Regions from separate parts of the Paenibacillus sp. FSL H8-0457 genome, predicted to be linked through region 3. Evidence: riboswitches for the same ligand, from Rfam matches in the RefSeq annotation. Region 3 holds a riboswitch; each other region holds the start of a gene.
What was found. Region 3 has a riboswitch for ZMP and ZTP ahead of MHI43_RS19630 (tetrahydrofolate dehydrogenase/cyclohydrolase catalytic domain-containing protein). Riboswitches for the same ligand answer to the same signal wherever they lie in the genome.
Positions count from the first base shown of each region.

Region 1 (5,015 bases), 160 kb from region 3:
TGAATCTATAGTGATCTTACCTCGCCGCACCCAAATTGGGAATCTTCCACATTATGTTTTTTGTAACAAAAAAAAGAACGAATGCACGACTCCAGCGAAACAGTGCTTCCCTGTTCCTGGAGTCATGATTCGTTCCGAATTCGATTGTGCAGCATTCCTTACGCCTGAACGGGTACGGAGACGGGTTTTACCGGCGTGCTTAACCTCTTGATGCTCAGATAGTAAGCGATGCCGAGCGGGATGACGGCGCCCAGCCAAGCCAGCGGATTTGCCAGGCTTGCACCGAGGAAGCCGATCTGCGCGGTCAGGAAGATAGCAGCCAGTACCCGCATGATCAGCTCCATGATGCCCGCCACAGTGGGAATTAAGCTCTGACCAAGCCCCTGAAGCGTGAAGCGGTAGATGAAGAGCAGCGACAGAAGCAGATAGGTGCTGCCGTTCGATAAGAAATACAGCCTGCTGAGCGACAGCAATTCCTCTTGGCCTTGACCCACAAAAAGGCTGACGGCGGCAGGACCCGCGAATATAACCAGCAGGCCCACGACGATGCTGAATGATCCTGAGAGCCAAATACACTGCTTAACCCCCAGTTTGATCCGGTCTATGCGATTCGCTCCGAAGTTCTGAGCGGCAAAAGTCGCCATCGTAATCCCGAAGGAACTCATCGGCTGCGTGGCGAGCATATCAATCTTCTGAGCCGCGGTATAAGCCGCAACGGCTGTTGCCCCGAGACCGTTTAGCGTGATCTGCAGAATAATGGCTCCGATGGCGATAATGGAGGCTTGGAAGCCCATCGGAAAACCTACCCACATATGCTGGCGAATAAATTTCCAATCGATGGACCAGTCGGCATTCTTGAATTGAAGGAGCGGGACCTTCTTATGAATGTAGATCAGACAGAGCAGGCAGGAGAACAGCTGCGATACAACCGTGGCAAGTCCGGCTCCGGCGACTCCCATCTTAAATACGAGAATGAATAAGAGGTCGAGCACGATGTTCAGAATGCTTGCAACGACCAGGAAGAGAAGCGGCGTCCGGCTGTCGCCGAGAGCGCGGAGCAGGTTAGCCAGCAAATTAAACAGAACGGCCGCGCCGACGCCCCAGTTAATGACAATCAGATACGAATACGCATCATCCAAAATTTCGGCAGGGGTGTTCATCATGACGAGGACGGGTCTCGTAAATATAACGCTCACGATAGTGAGGAATACCGTGAACACCAGACTGATCCATACACTCGTTCCCACGCTTTTGCGGACGCCTGCGATATCCTTAGCTCCAAAACGCTGTGCCGTTATGATAGACAAGCCAGCCGTCAATCCCTGGGCAAAGCCGATGACAAAAAACAAAATGCTGCCTGTCGAGCCAACGGCTGCAAGTGCGTTCACGCCAATGGTACGTCCCACGATAAGGGTGTCTGCCATGTTGTAAAATTGTTGAAAAATATTACCGATCAAAAGCGGGATGGTAAACATGATAATCAGCTTGATCGGACTTCCTTGCGTCATGTCTCTCATGTAGATTCTCCTATGCCTTCAATAAACGTTCCTCTAGAGATTTATTTGAAATATTATGCTCCAAGCAGCGCTTATCGCATCGAATGGAAACATTATAATGGGTGAGGGTCGTTTGTATTCTTGTGTATCTTATCATGAAAGAACATAAATTTCTCCCTATTTATTCCCGAAATCAAAACTAAAAGCAAGTACTCGTGATCAGAAGAGTTTGTACTCCATTTGGATCCCTGATTTCTCTATAACTGAAAAGGCCAACCGGTCATTTCGGTTGGCCTTTTTCAACATGATGACATGTGATATCCCTATGGAATTCCGATGTTTATGCCTCTTCGACGGCAAGCTTATCCAAGGCCAGCTTCGCACGTGACCGCGCTTCTTCGACATCGCCGGCGGTTGACAGCGCGACTGCTACTCGTCTTCCGACCTTGGTTACCGGTTTGCCGAACATGCGAAGCTGCGTATTCGGAACGGCCAGCGCTTGCTCGGCGCCTGTAATCGTATAGTCTTCCAGCTCTCGGCCGGCTTTCAGGGGGCGGCTGGCTCCCGGCGTGATCAATTCGATCTCTGGTATCGGAAACCCGAGAATGGCACGGACATGAAGCGCAAATTCGGATAGATTTTGCGTGACCAGCGTAACCAGCCCAGTATCATGCGGACGCGGGGATACCTCGCTGAAGTATACCTTATCCTCGGCCAAAAACAATTCAACGCCGAACAAGCCGTATCCGCCAAGCTCGTCGGTAATCTTCCGCGCAATATATTTAGCTTCCTCGATTTGCGCTTCAGACATATCGTGCGGCTGCCACGATTCGATATAATCTCCGCTTTCCTGAATATGCCCGATCGGCGCACAGAAGCTTGTTCCATTGACGGAGCGGACGGTCAGAAGCGTGATTTCCGACTGGAATGAAATGAATTCCTCAATGATCACCCTTCCGTTCTGCACGCGGCCGCCTTCCATGGCGATGTTCCAGCAGGACTCGATATCCCCTTCCGAACGGCACACGCTTTGACCTTTGCCGGAGGAGCTCATCAGCGGTTTGATCACGCACGGAAAACCCATGTCCAGGACAGACTGCTTGAATTCCTCATAGGTATCGGCAAATCGATAGTCCGCAGTCGGCAGTCCCAACTCCTCTGATGCCAACCGGCGGATCCCTTCACGGTCCATCGTAAGCTTTGCGGCTCTGGCGGTAGGAATCACCCGATACCCCTCATCCTCCAGCTTCACCAGCTCCGCAGTAGCCAGCGCTTCAATCTCCGGAACGATCAGGTCCGGCTTTTCCAACTCAATAATAGCGCGCAGCTTCTCTCCGTCCAGCATATCGATCACATGGCTGTGATCGGCAACGTGCATGGCAGGAGCATCGGCATAACGATCGACGGCTACGGTTTGGACACCCAATCGTTGTGCTTCAATTACGACTTCTTTCCCTAGTTCTCCGGATCCCAGCAGCAATATTTTTTTCGTTTTGAACATCGTTGTTTTATCCCCTTTTCATAGTTTCAGAGACGATAGAAGCCCAAGAAAATAATAAAGAGGTAAGGGAAATAAACTCCCTTACCTCTGCCCAGGCGTACGGCCGTTGTCATTCATGTGCTCCCTCATGGTTCCCCATGCTACGCCAGTCACACATAAACCTATACATTGTTACATAAATGATACTGAATCTTTTCGTTAAATGCAATATCAGCCTGCGTCTTTAAGATTTAGACTTCAACATTTCGATCATATCCCGAAGCGAGTGTGACAGCCATTTCTTAGGATGAATGACAATCTGGATGTCCAGTCGAATGTCAGGGTGTTGAAAGGGAAGAATCGCCAGCTCTCCCCTCTTGATTTCCTCCTCTGCTACCATTCTCGGCAATAGTGAGATGCCGGTACCGGACATGATATATCTTTTGATTGCCTCGGGGTTGCCCAATTCCAAACCAATACGGACGGGAGCTCCGCTGGCGCGCAGCACTTTTTCCAACATGATCCGGTAATTGCAAGTATCCTCGGTCATAATCCATTCGTAATCAGCCAGATACTCCAGCTCGATGACGGGCAACCTGAGAAGCGGATGATCCGGATGGGCAATCAGATGGAGGGGCTCTTCCCGGATCGGGATCCAATTCAATGAAGTGTCTTCCGGTTTGTTCTCCAGAATAAGCCCGAGATCGTACTCACCCTCTCTTACCTTACTGACGATGCTATCTTCACGATCCGTTTGCAAGCGGATGGCAAGATCTTCATGCTCCTGTCTTAGCCGATGAAGGACGGATGGAAGAAAATATGCGGCAAGCGAATCGATCGTTCCAATCGATAAGATGCCCCCGCCTTGTTTCGTCAGCTTTTCCTTAGACTGCTGGAACAGATCCAGCATTTGGACAGCATACTTGAACAGCTCCTCCCCTGACTTCGTCAGGCGCAGGCCTCTGCCATACCGTTCAAACAGCTTGACGCCGTATTCCTTCTCCAGCTTCTGAATCTGGGTGGTAACGCTGGATTGTGCATAACCCAATTCGTCAGCAGCTTTAGTAAAGCTCTTTCGAACAGCAACCTCCCTGAAGGTTTGCAGATAGATCAGTTCCATCGCTCTCTCCTCATCAATAATATTGATAATAACTATCTATTATTATAGATAACACCGATCCCGATTCCCATGGTAAAGTAAAGCCACAATTCATGAAATGGAGGAAAGATCATGTTGAGTCCGCAAGATTTGAGAGGTATTTATGTTCCGGTGGTCACTCCCTTTTCACATGAATACGCATTGGATGTTCCGTCTTATCATCGTTATTTGGAGAATTTGTTATCCCATGACATTCAAGGATTGATCATCAACGGTACGACCGGAGAGGCGCCGACGGTAACTTGGGAAGAGGTCGTTCAAGTGGTGGAGGAAACGCGAAAAGGTCTGGACGGGCGGCAATTGCCGGTCATTATTGGTACGGGTACCAACGATACGTTCTCCAGCATGAAGCGGACGGAATGGGCAGGACATATCGGGGCAGACGCGGTATTGGTGGTCACGCCGTATTACAGCCGCCCTTCGATTGAGGGCATTATACAACATTTCTGCAAAGTCGCGGAGGTGGGGATACCGGTTATTTTGTACGAAGTTCCTTCGCGCACTGGAATTTCCTTACCGGTCGATGCCATTCGAAGAATCATGGAGATCCCCGGTGTCATCGGAATGAAGGACAGCACTGCGAGTACGGAGCTTATGAGAAGCTTGTCTCCATACGATACGAAGCCTGTTCTATGCGGGGACGATGTCCGCTTTCATGAGATGCTGCGTCATGGTGCATCCGGGGGCATTTTGGCGTCGGCCAATGTGAATACCGAGGCTTTTATTCGTGTGTATCAATTAGCTGCCCAAGGGGATTATTCTCGTTCCGAAAAGGAGTTTGAAGTGCTGCTTCCCGTTATTCATCAGTTGTTCGCAGAATCCAATCCAGCTCCGCTAAAATGGCTTCTTGCCAAGCAAGGCCTTATCTCATCCGACACCC
Region 1 covers NZ_CP150293.1:4,303,244-4,308,258, forward strand. Annotated here, with positions in the region: gene MHI43_RS18855 (MATE family efflux transporter) at 159-1,517, opposite strand; gene purT (phosphoribosylglycinamide formyltransferase 2) at 1,837-2,997, opposite strand; ZMP/ZTP riboswitch at 3,080-3,160, opposite strand; gene MHI43_RS18865 (LysR family transcriptional regulator) at 3,221-4,096, opposite strand; gene dapA (4-hydroxy-tetrahydrodipicolinate synthase) at 4,208-5,015, shown strand, end outside.
Region 1: another riboswitch for ZMP and ZTP. It lies ahead of purT (phosphoribosylglycinamide formyltransferase 2); the one in region 3 lies ahead of MHI43_RS19630 (tetrahydrofolate dehydrogenase/cyclohydrolase catalytic domain-containing protein).

Region 2 (5,015 bases), 2.2 Mb from region 3:
AAGCTTGGGATAGGTATGGAACAGAACGGGAATGGCAAGGAACGCAACCTGCAGCGGGAACAAGGCTCCCGGAATGCTGCATCGAAACCAACCAAAGTGTGGCACGTCTTAAGCTCCCTCTCCAAGGAGAACCTCGGGTCCGAGAAGGAAGCGAAGCAGGCGCTGCACGAAGCAGGACAGGTGCTTGCACAGGGCGGTACGGTGGCTTTTCCGACGGAAACGGTGTACGGACTTGGTGCTGACGCCGGCAATACGGAGGCGGTCGAGCGCATCTTCGCCGCCAAGGGTCGGCCATCGGACAATCCATTAATCGTGCATATCTCGGAGCTGGCTCAGCTTGACGGCTTGGTCCAACAGGTGAACGAGACGGAGCGGGCGCTGATGGCGTCGTTCTGGCCCGGACCGCTGTCGCTGGTGCTGCCCGTGAAACCGGGCGCCGTATCGCCTCGCGTGACGGCCGGGCTCGATACGGTTGCCGTGCGGATGCCGGATCACCGCGTGGCGCTGGCTCTGATCAGCGCCGCCGGTTGTCCGCTCGCCGCACCGAGCGCGAATCGCTCCGGCCGGCCAAGCCCGACGCTGGCCAGCCATGTGCTGGAGGATCTGGCGGGGGCGATCGACGGCGTGCTCGACGGCGGCCCGGCCGGGGTGGGCGTCGAGTCGACGGTGGTGCAGGTCGGCGAAGACGGTGCCGTCACGGTGCTCCGCCCGGGCGGCGTCACGGCCGAGCAGCTTGCCGCGGTGGCGGCAAGCGTGCGCCAGGACCCGGCGCTGCAGCGCGCCGCCGGGGAGGCGGAGAGCCCGGCGCCGCGCTCGCCGGGCATGAAGTACACGCACTACGCACCGAAGGGTGCGATGTGCGTGGTGCAGGGCCCGCGTGCCGACGCGGTGTCGGCACGCATCGCGGCCGAGCTCGAGGCGGCGGCCCGGCGCGGGGAGGTGACCGGCGTGCTGTCGTTCGACGAGCACATCGGTCACTACCGCGCGGACGTTGCCGTCTCGCTCGGCAGCCTGGCCGCGCCGGAGGAAGCGGCCCGCCGGCTGTACGCCGGCCTGCGCCGCTTCGATGAAGAAGGCGCGACCTTCATCCTGGCCGAAGCGTGCCCGGAGCAGGGGCTTGGCGCAGCCGTCATGAACCGGCTGCTGAAGGCCGCGGGACATCACATCATCCACGTCAATGCCGATGCCGATTGAACGGTTTTAGCATGATTTCCCCCTTGTCCGCATATGGTGTACAAGACCATGGGACTTGGGGGAATGGGGATGTTGGAGGCGTCTGTCCAATCGGGACAGCTTGCGGCGATTCTGCTGATGGCGGTTGCACTCGGGCTAGACGCATTTTCGCTTGGCATCGGAGTCGGAATGAGAGGCGGCATGCGTTTAGGCCATATGCTGGGCATCAGCTTCATGATCGCATTGTTTCACATGCTTATGCCGCTGGCGGGCTTGTTTGCCGGCCGCTATGTAGGCATGCTGCTGGGGCACGTCACAGGGTTTGCGGCCGGCGGGCTGCTTCTCCTGCTGGGTGGACATATGCTGTATAATGCTTGGCGGGGCGGGGAAGGTCAGCGCATTCATCCTACCGCGTTCTTCGGCATGCTGCTGTTTTCGCTCAGCGTCAGCATCGACTCCTTCTCGGTAGGCGTTTCGCTTGGAATGTTCGTGGATGATGTGCTGCTGATCGTGATCTCCTTCGGCGTCGTTGGCGGTTTGCTGTCCATTCTCGGCCTGCTGCTCGGCCGTCAGGTGAGCAACAAGCTGGGAGAGTACGGTGAAATGCTGGGCGGACTGATTTTGATCATCTTTGGCGTGATGTTTATCTTTTGACGCAATATTTGTTACAATAATCCCAAAACAACCTACAACGGGGAGGTACGGGACCGTGAAAAATATATTGTTTGTCTGCACGGGGAATACGTGCCGCAGCCCAATGGCGGAAGGGATGCTGCGCAAGCTCGCCAAACAGCGGGGCATTCCGCTGGAAACGCAATCCGCCGGCGTCTCGGCCGTAGACGGCATGCCGGTATCCCGTCATGCGGAATCGATACTGCGGGATCAGGATATTCAAGATCGCTTGGTATCTAAGCCGCTGACTCCGAATCTGGTGGAATGGGCAGACCTGATTCTGACGCTGACCCAGTCGCATAAGCAGTATGCGATTCGGCAGTTCCCGCATGCCGCCGACAAGATGCACACGCTGAAGGAATTTGTGGAGGATGACCGGCGGGTGCTGGATGATCTGCGGGAGCAGGACAGCCTGTACGCAACGCTCGAGCTGGCCAGATCGCTGGGCCGCGATGTCAGCGACCGCGACCGGGAGCGTCTGATCGAGCTGCGCCAGCGCATTCCGAGCTTCGATATCTCCGATCCCTTCGGCGGCTCGCGGGAGGAGTACGAGGCGACGGCGGCGGAGATTCGGACGGCGCTCTTCCGCCTGCTGGACAAGCTGGAAGCGGATCAGCATAAATAGGATCGGCTTCCACGGAAGCGAAGAGTAAATCTGGATCCGGGCTCAATATGGCTAAAAAAGCCGCTTGCCTTTCGCAGGGTATTGCTTTAAGATGAAGGTGAAAAACATGAATCCGATGTAACTGGCGACGAAGTGGATGAAACCACGATGGAGCATCGGAATATACGGCCGGTCGCCTGGGCAAAGAGCATTTGGAGCACAATACGTGCGCCGACTGCTCTTTTTTCGTCTTTTGCGTGGAGTTTGGGTTATAATGAAACAAGCTAAAACGCAAAAGCGAACATTCGAGGGGGTTTTTCATAGATGAAAATTGCATTGGGTACCGATCATGCCGGCATTCGTCTGAAAGAGGAGATCGTGGAGGTCATTCGGGGTCTTGGACACGAGGTGGAGGATCTTGGCTGCGGCTGTTCCGATTCCGTGGATTATCCCGATTACGCGCTTCCGGTGTGCGAGAAGGTGGTCTCGGGTGAAGCGGATCGGGGCATCCTGATCTGCGGAACGGGAATCGGCATGAGCATTGCCGCCAACAAGGTGCCGGGCATCCGCTGCGCGCTGACGCATGATGTATTTTCGGCCAAAGCCACGCGTGAGCATAATGACAGCAACGTGATTGCGCTGGGCGAGCGCGTCGTCGGCCCCGGGCTTGCTGCCGAGATCGTCAGCGCATGGCTGACAACGGATTTCAGCCAGGGCGAACGTCATGTCGGCCGCGTAAACAAGATCAAGGCCATCGAGGAGCGTTACCTGAAGAGCGAATCGCGATAGGTCGACGCGTAAAGCTGCTGCGGTTATTGCGTATGGAATGAAGCATCTTCTGTGAAAAAATTCATCGGGAGGACTGTGACATGACGGATATCTCCAAGGTTTCCTTGAGCGAACAGACGGCGCGGATCGTCCGCGAGCTGGCCGAAGCGGCAGCCTTAGGACCGGGCAAGGTGCTGGTCATCGGAGCCAGCACCAGTGAAGTGGTCGGACGCCGGATCGGCACAGGCGGCGCTCTTGAAACGGCGCAGCAGCTTCTTCAGGGCATTGCCGAGGTTCAAGCGGAATTCGGCTTCGCTGTAGCCTATCAATGCTGTGAGCATTTGAACCGGGCGCTAGTCATGGAGCGGGGACTGCTTGAAGAGCTGCGCCTGACGGAAGTGGCGGCTGTACCGATTCCGGGGGCGGGAGGCTCCATGGCCTCGGCGGCGTATCGGAGTATGAAGGAGCCCTGCCTTGCGGAATCCATTGAGGCCCATGCGGGTGTCGATATCGGCGAGACGCTGATCGGCATGCATTTGCGGAGAGTGGCGGTTCCGTTCAGGCCGAGCGAGCGTTATATCGGCGATGCGCGCGTAACGGCGGCTTACACCCGGCCGAAGCTGATCGGTGGGGAACGCGCCGTGTACCGGCTTGAGCAGCGGGATGATTCCACAATGTGCGATTGATTCGAATGAGAGCTCGCTTTAGTCATTAGGTAAACTTGTAGTCTTGACTTGGCAAGAGAAAATAACGATTGATTATGGGAGGATATGAACATGATGGAACATTTGCGGAAGAATGACCCGGCTGTATTGGAAGCGATGGATTTGGAACTGAAGCGTCAACGCAGCAACATTGAGCTGATTGCCTCCGAGAACATCGTCAGCGAAGCGGTTATGGAAGCCATGGGGACGGTGCTGACGAATAAATATGCGGAAGGCTACCCTGGCAAGCGTTATTACGGCGGCTGTGAGCGAGTGGATATCGTGGAGGATATCGCCCGCGACCGCGCGAAGGAATTGTTCGGTGCCGAGCATGCCAACGTTCAGCCGCACTCCGGCGCCCAAGCGAACATGGCGGTGTATTTGGCTGCGCTCAAGCCTGGAGATACCGTGCTCGGCATGAACCTGGCCCACGGCGGCCATTTGACTCACGGAAGCCCGGTTAACGCGTCCGGCCTTCTGTACAATTTCGTTGCATACGGCGTGCAGGAAGACACGTTCCTTATCGATTACGACGAAGTCCGCAAAGCGGCTTTCAAACACCGTCCTCGTCTGATCGTGGCGGGTGCAAGTGCATATCCTCGCATCATTGATTTCGAGAAGCTTGCTGCCATCGCGAACGACGTAGGCGCATTGTTCATGGTCGATATGGCTCATATTGCGGGTCTCGTTGCCGCGGGTCTTCACCCGAATCCGGTTCCGCATGCCCATTTCGTAACCACCACGACGCACAAGACCCTTCGCGGACCTCGCGGCGGCATGATTCTGTGCAAGAAGGCATGGGCACAGGCGATCGACAAAGCGGTGTTCCCAGGCTCCCAGGGCGGACCGCTCATGCATGTCATTGCTTCCAAGGCCGTTGCGCTTGGCGAAGCATTGGATCCGTCCTTCAAGACGTATGCAGAGAACGTCGTGAAGAACGCGAAAGTGCTGGCTGACACCCTGATCGAGGAAGGCCTGAACATCGTTTCCGGCGGAACCGATAACCATCTGATGCTGGTCGATACCCGCAATCTGGACATCACCGGCAAAGACGCAGAGAAGGTGCTGGATTCCATCGGGATTACCGTCAACAA
Region 2 covers NZ_CP150293.1:6,637,843-6,642,857, reverse strand. Annotated here, with positions in the region: gene MHI43_RS30030 (L-threonylcarbamoyladenylate synthase) at 16-1,194, shown strand; gene MHI43_RS30025 (manganese efflux pump) at 1,264-1,827, shown strand; gene MHI43_RS30020 (low molecular weight protein arginine phosphatase) at 1,883-2,470, shown strand; ZMP/ZTP riboswitch at 2,578-2,659, shown strand; gene rpiB (ribose 5-phosphate isomerase B) at 2,774-3,238, shown strand; gene MHI43_RS30010 (TIGR01440 family protein) at 3,319-3,903, shown strand; gene glyA (serine hydroxymethyltransferase) at 3,994-5,015, shown strand, end outside.
Region 2: another riboswitch for ZMP and ZTP. It lies ahead of rpiB (ribose 5-phosphate isomerase B); the one in region 3 lies ahead of MHI43_RS19630 (tetrahydrofolate dehydrogenase/cyclohydrolase catalytic domain-containing protein).

Region 3 (5,015 bases):
AGGCTTGCCGTCGTATTGATTTTTCTAATGGAGGTAATGACTTTATGGATCTGTTTCTCTTCGCATTCTCCCGCCTTGTTCAGGATGATCCGGTCCGCGAAGCTGATTTGTCCCCGCAGGGTACGGACCAGCTCGCGACTGGATGCAAAGAAGCTGTTGTACTCGAGAAATTTGCTGCAGTCGGCCAAGGCGATTTTGCCACGGATCGATATTCGATCCACCAGTGACGGATCCTGCAAATCCTCAAGAATCTGTTCAGGATTCGCCACTCCGGTCGTCTCGATGAAGACGAGATCGGGCTTTTGATCTAACAGGCTTTTCAGGGCTTGCCCCAGCTCGTCGCGTTTGGTGCAGCAGATGCAGCCGTCAAGCAGCTTCTCGATCGGAAGATCCGGCATTTCACCGGACAGGATATCGCCATCCACGTCCTGTTCGCCCATCTCATTCATCAGGACGGCGGTTCTCCATTGCCGTTTGGCGGCATACGCCAGCAGCCTGAGGAGCAGCGTGGTTTTGCCGCTCCCCAAAAATCCGCTAATCAGCACGACGGGTATCTTGTTCATTTATTGATTTCCTCCTTGGTCTCGATATCATTCGAATACAGTTCATCAAACTCTGCGACAGAGTCCGGATTCGTGAAAATGTAAGGGGATGACGGCTGCTCGATCGGCTGAATCCGTTCCGCTTGAATCTGCAGCGTTTCCTTACCGTCCACAGTGGTGACCTGGATCGTGCCATCGATCTGAACCCACGCGTCATTCGCGAACGACGAAGCATTCGCGTCGCGCACAATGACCCCGAACGGGACGGCGTCTGCCGTGCAGCACATCACGAGGAAGCGGCTGACGGCGAAGGCGTCTTCGTTCATATGTCCATCGCGGAAAACAAATCCTTGGACGGTGATGGCCTTTCCTTGAAAATGCTGTTTGTACATATCCATGGCCCCAACGGTCTCCGAGAAAATGTCCGGCTCCACTCGGATGACGGGTAAGGTATATAAGCGCTTGGCCAGCTCCGCGAATTCCACGCTGTAGATGTCTTTGGGAACAAAACGCTCGTTCAGTGCGATGTCCTCCGCTGCCGCCAGGTCATCATTCGTTCCATGCTTCTCCATGCCCGATACGGCGGGAGCATTCCGCTCCTCGGTTTTACGGCGAACATCGGGGTTCGGATAGGTGTAGATCATGCCTTTTTTGGCCGCCATATCGCTGCCGAGGGCTTGGTCCGGCAGGAGCAGGCCGAACAGCAGCGGCACCGAGAATAACCCGTAAACCGATATGTTTTTGATCAGTCCGCTGGGCAGGGGGTGCTCGCAATCGCACACCTCGCCGGAAACTCCCGCAATGGCGTGCCACAGCATGCCGAAAGCTATGAACAACAGCGGCACGGGACAGAGCAGAAGCAGGGTCTGCATATGGGGAGCCAAGTAATAGTCCAGCGAATTTGATGCGTTCAAATGCATGATATAGGCGGCCAGAGCTGCGATAAGCAGCGATCGCAGTATATAGTGGCTTCGCAGGCTCAGACTGGGATTCACGTCCCGAACACCTCCAATCTCAAGTGGATATCCGAAGGCATAACAGCCTGAAGGTGCCGTTATTCCAACCGTTTTCGTGTATTGCCACTCTAGTTTGTTTACTACACCTAACCGCCGAATAGCGCGTTGACGGTTACAGAGCCGATAAAGACAAGCGTAATCACCAGCAGGCTTAAACCGATCACGAATTTGGTCTTGAAGGTAGCCGACAGCATGAGCAGGCTTTTGAAATCCAGCATCGGGCCGAGAACCAGGAAGGAAACCAGCGGGCCGACGGTAAAGGTGTGCGTGAATGCCGATGCCACGAAGGCGTCCGAAGTTGAGCAGAGGGACAGGATGAAGGCAAATCCCATCATGAACAGATAGGAGGCGGCAGGACCGTTCCCCAGAGCCAGCAGTTCCTCCCTCGGAATGAAGGATTGGATGCAGGCCGTCAGGAAAGCACCCAGGACTAAATATTTGCACATCTCGATCAGCTCGTCTCCGGCGTGGACAAACATGCTTCTCCAGGTTTTGGGATGCTCATGCAACAAACGTTCCCCCTTGCTGGAGCCCTGTTCGGCGAACTCTTGAAGAGAACGCTTCAGGGGGCTGCTTTTTGAAAAAACATAGACGAGCAAACCCGTCGTCACCGCGACTGCAAAAGCCAGTCCCATTCGTCCGATCATCACTTCGGGATGCGAACGGAAGGCCATGATCGTTGATGCGAATACAATGGGATTCAGAATAGGACCGCTGAGGATAAAGGTGACGGCGATATAGGCGGGCATACCTTTCAGCATCAACCTGCGAACGACCGGGATCATCCCGCATTCGCAGATGGGAAACAGGATGCCGAGCATGGAAGCGAACAGGACGCCAACCACCGGATTCTTCGGCGTGAGACGCCGCACCCATTGCTCTTTTACGAACAGCTGCAGAAGGGACGACAGCAGCACTCCAAGCAAAATAAAAGGAAGTGCCTCAAGGAAGATGCCCGTGAAGACGGTTTTAATCTGCTGTAGGTCTTGGCTGGATATGGGGTTGAAGTCCCTCTGCAGCCATATCGTCAAGACCGGAATCACGAACACAAGCGGCAGTATAAAGGGCAGCATTTTGAAGATCGCCGGATATCTCATCAAGGCCTCCTGGAGCGAATTGTTCTTAAGACATTCTATGCTTGTACCATCGGCAACATACGTGATTCCAGGCAATAAATCAAAAACTTTACGATTAAAGGGCTGCCGCATAGCCGGTGGCGCGAAGTCCAAAGTCGTGATATATTAAAAAAAGTTATCCATGTGTTACTGGCGTAGCTTGGGTCACCAAGAGGGAGCACATGGGATCATATGCCGTACGCCTGGGCAAGAGGTAAGGAGACGTTTGAGTCGCCTTGCCTCTTTATGTTTTTAATACAATGGCGAAGGAGCGGATTAGCATGAGTAAGGAACCCGTAATTTTGGATGGAAAAAAAGTATCCGATAATATCAAGGCAAAACTGACGGTGAAGGTACAGGAATTGAAACAGCAAGGGGTAACCCCTTGTCTGGCAACGATTCTGGTTGGCGATGATCCTGCTTCGGCGACCTATGTGCGGATGAAGGGAAATGCGTGCGAGCGGCTTGGCATCATATCCAAAAAAGTAGTGCTGGAGACATCGACAACGACGGAGGAGCTGATTGCCGCGATTCAAGCACTGAACGAGGATCCGAACGTCCACGGTATTCTGCTTCAGCACCCGGTACCGCACCATATCGATGAGCGGGCGGCTTTTGATGCCATCGACATTAAAAAAGACGTGGATGGAGTAACCACGCTCGGGTTCTCGCAAAATGCGTTTGGTTTCGCCGATTACCCGTCATGTACGCCGGCGGCGATTATCGCGATTATGGACTATTACAGCCTGCCGATCGAAGGGAAGCATGCGGTGGTGGTCGGACGCAGTCCGATTCTGGGCAAGCCGGTATCGATGATGCTGCTCAATCGTAACGCCACGGTTACGATCTGCCATTCGAGAACGAAGAACCTTGGGGAGATTGTGTCCCAAGCGGATATTGTGGTTGCGGCCGTAGGCAAGCCTAATTTCATTCAAGGGGACTGGATCAAGCCGGGTGCCGTCGTGTTAGACGCCGGTTACAATAAAGGAAACATCGGGGACTGCGATTACGAAGCCTGCGTCAAGGCGGCATCCGCAATCACGCCGGTACCGGCGGGCGTCGGCCCCGTGACGATAGCGACATTGCTGAAGCATACCGTCGAATCGGCCGAGCGAACCGTCCGAGGCAAAGGGAATGCACTTGACCATTAGTATGTGAAGTAAGGCTGCACCCATGAATCATCCCCTTCGAATCCTTCATTTCATGCCAGAGCCTGGAACATAGAAGCAAATATGGACCATGCAATGCTAGGCTTGGAGCCCGCATTTCACGGACCCCTGGACGTCATGGTATAGTTAGGAATAAGCGAATTACGAAGGGGAGAGATTCATGTTTATACGAATCATGGCCTGTTGTGCGGGACAACAGGGAGCTGCAGAGAATGATCCGTTCGATGCTGCGCTGCTAACGGCTCCGGAGATCTTGGCATGAAGAACACGATCGCCGATATTGCCCACAAAGCCGGAGTTGCCAAAAGCACGGTCTCCCGTTTCTTGAACGGAGGATCCGTCAGTCATGCGACACGCCGCAAGATTGAGCAGGTTATTCAGGAAACCGGCTATATCCCGAATTCTTTTGCGCAAAGCCTGAAAGCGAAAAAAACGAGCATGATCGGCACCATTATGCCGCGTCTGGACTCCTTCTCCGCATCGCAGACTGTCGCCGGCATGGACGAAGAATTAAGAAAACACGGATATCAGCTTCTGATCATCAACGCAAGCCAGGATTTATCCAGGGAGATCGAAGCGCTGTATGATCTCGCCAGACAAAAAATATCAGGCATTATTCTGTTCGCCACGCAGGTGACGGAAACCCATCTTGCCGCGATTCAAGAGATCGGCATTCCGGTCATTCTGCTCGGACAACAGCATGACCATGTCCACAGCATGATCTATAACGATTATGCCGCAGGTTATGACATGGGCCGGTACGTGCTGTCGATGGGACATCGTCAAATTGCCTATATCGGGGTGACGGAAAAGGACGTTGCCGTCGGAGTCAAGCGGAAGGAAGGGTTCCTCAAAGCGGTAAGCGAGTATGAAGAGGCGGAAGCGGTTCTCTATGAGAGTGGATTCAAGATGTCGGATGGTGTGAAAACGGCATGCTCCATGTTTGAGCTGAACCGAACGCTGCCAACGGCCGTGGTCTGCGCCACGGACAACATTGCGCTGGGCGTGATGAAAGCGGCGCACATGAAAGGCATCCCTATTCCCGACCAACTTTCCGTTACCGGATTTGGCGGATACGACGTAACCGAGGTGATTCATCCCGGGTTAACAACGGTGAAATACGGATATTTCCAAGCGGGCCACCTCGCGGCACAGCATATTATGAAGCTGGTC
Region 3 covers NZ_CP150293.1:4,458,417-4,463,431, reverse strand. Annotated here, with positions in the region: gene MHI43_RS19645 (GTP-binding protein) at 1-563, opposite strand, end outside; gene MHI43_RS19640 (TIGR03943 family protein) at 560-1,537, opposite strand; gene MHI43_RS19635 (permease) at 1,645-2,655, opposite strand; ZMP/ZTP riboswitch at 2,810-2,889, shown strand; gene MHI43_RS19630 (tetrahydrofolate dehydrogenase/cyclohydrolase catalytic domain-containing protein) at 2,955-3,824, shown strand; gene MHI43_RS19625 (LacI family DNA-binding transcriptional regulator) at 4,101-5,015, shown strand, end outside.